Regions from separate parts of the Kitasatospora kazusensis genome, predicted to be linked through region 1. Evidence: riboswitches for the same ligand, from Rfam matches in the RefSeq annotation. Region 1 holds a riboswitch; the other holds the start of a gene.

Region 1 (3,261 bases):
GCTTCGTACCTCTGTGCGGCCGTCTCATCGGCCGGACGAGCCTTGCGTATGCGATCCGCCGACGGCGCGGGTGGCACCGGGCGGGAAACGGCCCGGGCACAGTGACGCAGAGTGAAAGGCCGGCGGAGGGAGCGCGCCGACAAGTCGCACTCTACTCCCCATCGAGCGCGGCAATTCCCACCGACATACGACAGGCCGCCGCCACATCCGGACATATGCATTCCGGATATGACGGCGGCCCGCACCGCACTGAAAGCAACGCGCCGAATGCGGCAGCACACCGAAACGCGCTGCTCAACGGCTCCGCCGGGCGGCGGCCGAAAGCCGCGGCCCGAATCCGGACGCCCCGGCCGGGCCGAGCCCGCCCGGACACCCGGTCACCCGGTCCGCCCGGCCGGACCGGAGGATCCGGTCAGCAGCCGCCGGCCACCGCCGGGATAACGGAGATGCTGGCGCCGTCCTTGATCGCGGTCTCCAGGCCCTGGTCGAAGCGCACGTCGTCGTCGTTGACGTAGACGTTGACGAAGCGGCGCAGCTTGCCCGTGTCGTCCAGGATCCGGGCGGCGATGCCGGGATGGTTGGCGTCCAGGTCCTGGATGACGGCGGCCAGGGTGGCGCCCTCGGCCGGCACCTCGGCGACGCCGCCGGTGTAGGTGCGCAGGATGGTCGGGATGCGGACGTTGGCACTCATGCTGGGGCTCCTTGCGAGGTTGCGGGAGAGGTCAGGCGGACGCGAGGCCGGCGGCGCGAAAGGAGTCCAGCGTCGGGCGGATGGTGGCGGTCAGACCGGCGTCGGCGACCGCGTCGAGGGTCTTCAGGCCGTCGCCGGTGTTGATCGCGACGGTCTCCTTGGACGGGTCCAGCTGACCGGTCTCGACCAGCTTCTTCAGCACGCCGATGGTCACCCCGCCGGCCGTCTCGGCGAAGATGCCCTCGGTGCGGGCCAGCAGCCTGATCGCCTCGACCACCTCGGTGTCGGTGACGTCCTCGACGGCGCCGCCGGTGCGGCGGGCGATGTCGAGCACGTACGGGCCGTCGGCCGGGTTGCCGATCGCCAGCGACTTGGCGATGGTGTCCGGCTTGACCGGGCGGATCACGTCGATCCCGGCCTTGAAGGCGGCGGAGACCGGGGAGCAGCCCTCGGCCTGGGCGCCGAAGATCCTGTACGGGCGGTCCTCGACCAGTCCGAGCTTGATCAGCTCCTGCAGCCCCTTGTCGATCTTGGTGAGTTGGGAGCCCGAGGCGATCGGGATGACGATCTGCTCCGGCAGCCGCCAGCCGAGCTGCTCGCAGATCTCGTACGCCAGCGTCTTGGAGCCCTCGCCGTAGTAGGGGCGGAGGTTGACGTTGACGAAGCCCCAGCCCTCGCCGGCCGGGTCGCCGATCAGCTCGGAGCAGAAGCGGTTCACGTCGTCGTAGTTGCCCTCGATGCCGACCAGCTCGCCGCCGTACACCCCGGCCATCACGACCTTGCCCTGCTCAAGGTCGTGCGGGATGAACACGCAGGACTTGAAACCGGCCCGGGCGGCGGCCGCGCCCACCGCGCCGGCCAGGTTGCCGGTGGAGGAGCAGGAGAGGGTGGTGAAGTCGAAGGCGCGGGCCGCCTCGATCGCGCAGGCGACCACCCGGTCCTTGAAGGAGTGCGTCGGGTTGCCGGAGTCGTCCTTGACGTGCAGCTGCGCGGTGAAGCCGAGCTCGCGGCCCAGGTTGTCGGCCTTGACCAGCGGGGTCCAGCCCGGGTTCAGGTTGGGCTTGGAGGCCACGTCGGCGGGGACGGGCAGCAGCGGGGCGTAGCGCCAGATCGAGGCCGGACCGGCTTCGATCCGCTTGCGCAGCTCCTCGGCGCTCTCGCTGCCGAAGTCGTACGCGATCTCCAGCGGGCCGAAGCACTCGACGCAGGCGAAGCTCGGGCCGAGCGGGAACCGGGTGCCGCACTCCCGACAGGACAGCGCGGCCGCGGGGCCGAGGTCGACGGTCTTGGGTGCGACAGGGGTAGCGGTAGCCATGATGGCGGAGTCCTCTTCTCCTCATCTTCCCCGTGGCGCGGTCGCGCCACAGGACGGAATTGGCACCTGTCCCGCCCGGGTCGATGACCGCGGTGCGAGAAGGTTGCCGGGACTTCGACGGGCCGTTCCCTCAGTCCCTCTGGATGAGCTCTGTGAAGTTGTGGTCATGCGCTGGGACCGACCCCGACGTGCGAAGGTCCGACCGCAGTACGAAGACTGTATCCGAAGGCGCCGCGCTCCAACGGGACCGTCCGACCCGCGAGATGACAATGTCCAGGCGTGACGGCGCCGGAACACCGGACCGCCCGATCACCTTGGACAACTGACCGGGACCACCACCCGACACGGTGCGTCACCCGACCGAACGCGAACACAAGGAGCGAGACAGTGCCAGAAGAGCTGCCCCCGGCTCTCCTCCCCGAGGTGGCGTCCTGGCTGCGCCGCCGCTCCTGGACGGCGGCCGACCGCCCGGCCGCCGCCCTGCTGGCCGCCAAGCGGGCGGCGGGCCCGGCCGGCACGGTGAGCGTGGTGCTGCCCGCGCTGGACGAGGAGCCCACGGTCGGCGAGATCGTCCGGGTGATCCGGCGCGAGCTGATGGAACGGCTGCCGCTGGTGGACGAGCTGGTCGTGGTCGACTCCGGCTCCTCCGACCGGACGGCCGAGCTGGCCGCCGCCGCCGGGGCCCGGGTGGTGCACCGGGACGAGGTGCTGCCGCAGCTGCCCGCCGCACCCGGCAAGGGCGAGGTGCTCTGGCGCTCGCTGCTGGCCACCTCCGGCGAGATCGTCTGCTTCATCGACGCGGACCTGCGCGAGTTCGACCCGGCCTTCGTCTCGGGGATCGTCGGCCCGCTGCTCACCGACCCGGCGATCCAGCTGGTCAAGGCGATGTACGACCGCCCGCTGGAGACCGACGGCGCGGTCGTCCCAGCCGGCGGCGGCCGGGTCACCGAGCTGGTCGCCCGCCCGCTGCTGAACCTGCACTGGCCGCAGCTGGCGGGTTTCGTCCAGCCGCTCGGCGGCGAGTACGCGGCCCGCCGCTCGCTGCTGGAGAGACTGCCCTTCCCCACCGGCTACGGGGTCGAACTGGGCCTGCTGGTGGACGCCCTGGACGCGGTCGGGCTGGACGCGCTGGCACAGGTGGACGTCGGCGTCCGGCACCACCGCCACCAGGACGGCCAGGCGCTCGGGCGGATGGCCGCGACCATCTACCGGACGGCCCTGGAGCGGCTCGACCGCACCCACCGGCTCAAGGCCG
Region 2 (3,261 bases), on a different contig from region 1:
CATCGGGCCCGCGCGAGCCGTACCTGTGGCCGTACACAGGTGCGGGACATGAGGACGAGCACCCGGGAGCAGGGCCCATGGCGCACACGACCGACGAGACGCTCACCGTTCTCGTCTACAGCGACGACCGCAACACCCGTGAGCAGGTTTCGCTGGCGCTCGGCCGGCGCCCGGCCGCGGACCTCCCCGAGGTCGGCTACCTGGAGTGCGCGACGCTGCCCGCCGTCCTGCGGGCGCTGGAGAAGGGCGGCATCGACCTCTGCATCCTGGACGGCGAGGCCAGCCCGGCCGGCGGGCTCGGGGTCGCGCGGCAGATCAAGGACGAGATCTACGGCTGCCCGCCCGTCCTGGTGCTGATCGGCCGCCCGCAGGACTCCTGGCTGGCCGCCTGGAGCCGTGCGGACGCCGCGATCTCGCACCCGGTGGACCCGGTCGCCCTGGCCGGTTCGGCGGCCACCCTGCTGCGGGCCCGGACGGCCGGGCGGACACCTGCCGCCCACTGACGGTCCGGGGCCGCGCGTCTCGACTGGAGAGAAGGCTTCCCGGATCGAGGCGCCGGCCGTACGCCGCTCGCTAGGCTGGCTCCATCCCTTTCGGTTTGTTGAAGCGATGAGAGCTGGAGTCAGCCATGGTGAACGTGCAGCCTGCGAACGGCGGTAGCGACCCCGCGCAGGTGGTCCGCTCCTGGCCGGACCTCCTGAGCGCGCTGCTCTCCGGCGCCGACCTGACCCGGGGCGACACCGCCTGGGCGATGGACCGCATCATGCGCGGCGAGGCCAGCCCGGTGCAGGTGGCCGGCTTCATGGTCGCGCTGCGGGCCAAGGGCGAGTCGGTGGAGGAGATCTCCGGCCTGGTCGAGGCGATGTACGACCACGCCGAGCCGCTGCACATCCCCGGCCCGGCGGTGGACATCGTCGGCACCGGCGGCGACCGGGCCAAGACGGTCAACATCTCCACCATGTCGGCGATCGTCGCGGCGGCCGCCGGGGCCAAGGTGGTCAAGCACGGCAACCGCGCCGCCTCCTCCGCCAGCGGCTCGACCGACGTGCTGGAGAAGCTCGGCATCAGCTCGGACCTCTCCGTCCGGCGGGTCGCCGAGATCGCCGAGGAGGTCGGGCTGACCTTCTGCAACGCGGCCAGGTTCCACCCGGCGATGCGGCACGCGGCCACCGCCCGGCGCGACCTCGGGGTGCCGACCGCCTTCAACATCCTCGGCCCGCTCACCAATCCGGCCCGGGTCACCGCGCACGCGATCGGCTGCTTCGACACCCGGCTGGCCGGGCTGATCGCCGGGGTGCTCGCCGCGCGCGGCGCCACCGCCCTGGTCTTCCGGGGCGACGACGGCCTGGACGAGCTGACCATCTCCACCACCTCCCGGGTCTGGATCGTCCGGGACGGCCGAATCACCGAGACCGCCTTCGACCCGCGCGAGGTCGGCATCGAGCTGGTGGGCATCGAGGCGCTGCGCGGCGCCGACGCCGAGTACAACGCGGCCGTGGCCCGCCGCCTGCTGGCCGGCGAGCGCGGCGCCGTCCGGGACGCCGTCCTGCTCAACACGGCCGCCGCCCTGGCCGCCCTCGACCTGACGGACGCTCCGCTGCCCGAGCAGCTGGCGGCCGGCATGGAACGGGCCGCGGTGGCCATCGACTCGGGGGCGGCCGAGGCCACCCTCAAGCGCTGGGCCGAGGCCACGGCACGGTAGCCCGGCCCATCTGGGGCACCGTGGTGCGTCACCGCGCACCGCGGTGCCCGGGTGCCCCCGGCGGTGCGGGCGAGCGGCCCGGCGTCCGGATGGTGGATGGCGGTTTGACCATCTTCCGGATGCCTGCATAGAGTCGACGACAGGTCATGAGTGACAGCGACAAGCCCCAGCTTGCTGTCCGGCAACCCTCCGTCCGTGGCGGGGTGCCCTGGGTGAGGACCGGGCTTCGCGGCGAATCGTCCGCGTGGCAAGCGCGGGCCACCGGTCTCTTGAGCACTCCCGGGGTCCTGACCCCAGAGGAGTGCACCGCCATGTCCGTCGCCACCGATCTCTGCTCCCCGCTCGCCGTCCTCGGCCACGACGTCCAGGTGCCGCTGGTCTCCGGCGAGAAGGTCGGCTACGCCGCGCTCGACTACGCCGCCAGCTCCCCGGCGCTCCAGCGGGTCTGGGACGACGTCGCCGCGTACGCGCCGTACTACGGCAGCGTGCACCGGGGCGCCGGGTACCTCTCGCAGCTCTCCACCGACCTGTTCGAGCAGAGCCGCCGCACCGTCGAGGAGTTCCTCGACCTCCGCGAGGACGACCAGGTCGTCTTCACCCGGGCCACCACCGACTCGCTCAACCTGCTCGCGGGCGCCCTCCCCGCCGGGACCCGGGTGTTCGCCTTCGAGACCGAGCACCACGCCTCGCTGCTGCCCTGGCGCCGCGAGGGCCTGACGGTCGGCTACCTGCGGGCCCCGCGCTCGCACGCCGAGGCCGTCGCCCGGCTCGCCGAGGCGCTCGCCGAGGCCCCCGAGGGCCCGAAGCTGTTCTGCGTCACCGGTGCCTCCAACGTGACCGGCGAGCTGTGGCCGGTCGCCGAGCTCACCGAGACCGCCCACCGGTACGGCGCCCGGGTGGTCCTGGACGCCGCGCAGCTGGCCCCGCACCACCGGGTCTCCGTCCGGGAGCTGGGCGTCGACTGGATCGCCTTCTCCGGCCACAAGCTGTACGCCCCGTTCGGCGCGGGCGTGCTCGCGGGCCGCAGCGACTGGCTGGACGCGGCCGAGCCGTACCTGGCCGGCGGCGGCGCGAGCCGTACGGTGGCCCGCGAGGCGGACGGCTCGGTGGCGGTGGAGTGGCAGACCGGCCCGGCGCGGCACGAGGCCGGCTCCCCGAACGTGATCGGCGCCTACGCGGTCGCCTCGGCCTGCCGGGCGCTCACCGAGGCCGGGTTCGACGCACTGGAGGCCCGCGAGCAGCGGCTGATCGCCCGTCTGACGGCCGGGCTGGCCGAGATCCCCGAGGTCAGGGTGCTCAGCCTGTTCGGGGAGGAGGCCGCCCGGGTCGGCGTGCTCTCCTTCGTGGTGCAGGGCTGGAACAGCTCGCACTTCTCGGCGGCGCTCTCCGCCGAGTACGGCATCGGCGTCCGGGACGGGCTGTTCTGCGCCCACCCGCTGGTCCGCACCCTGCTGGGCGGCGAGGACGCCACCCCGTCCGAGTGCGGCGCGCCGGAGCCCTCACTGCCGGGCGAGCGCAGCCTGAACGCCATCCGGGTCAGCTTCGGGGCCGGCACGCCG

What was found. Region 1 has a riboswitch for S-adenosylmethionine ahead of thrC (threonine synthase). Riboswitches for the same ligand answer to the same signal wherever they lie in the genome.
Region 2: it holds a riboswitch for S-adenosylmethionine, as region 1 does, so the genes downstream of both, ABD330_RS29465 (aminotransferase class V-fold PLP-dependent enzyme) here and thrC (threonine synthase) in region 1, are expected to answer to the same signal.

The regions. Positions count from the first base shown of each region.
Region 1 is NZ_BAAANT010000010.1:124,475-127,735, forward strand. It holds gene ABD330_RS11540 (MoaD/ThiS family protein) at 413-691, opposite strand; gene thrC (threonine synthase) at 723-2,006, opposite strand; SAM riboswitch class I at 2,025-2,156, opposite strand; gene ABD330_RS11550 (glucosyl-3-phosphoglycerate synthase) at 2,394-3,261, shown strand, end outside.
Region 2 is NZ_BAAANT010000058.1:20,835-24,095, reverse strand. It holds gene ABD330_RS29475 (DNA-binding transcriptional response regulator) at 78-503, shown strand; gene trpD (anthranilate phosphoribosyltransferase) at 629-1,702, shown strand; SAM riboswitch class IV at 1,845-1,962, shown strand; gene ABD330_RS29465 (aminotransferase class V-fold PLP-dependent enzyme) at 2,014-3,261, shown strand, end outside.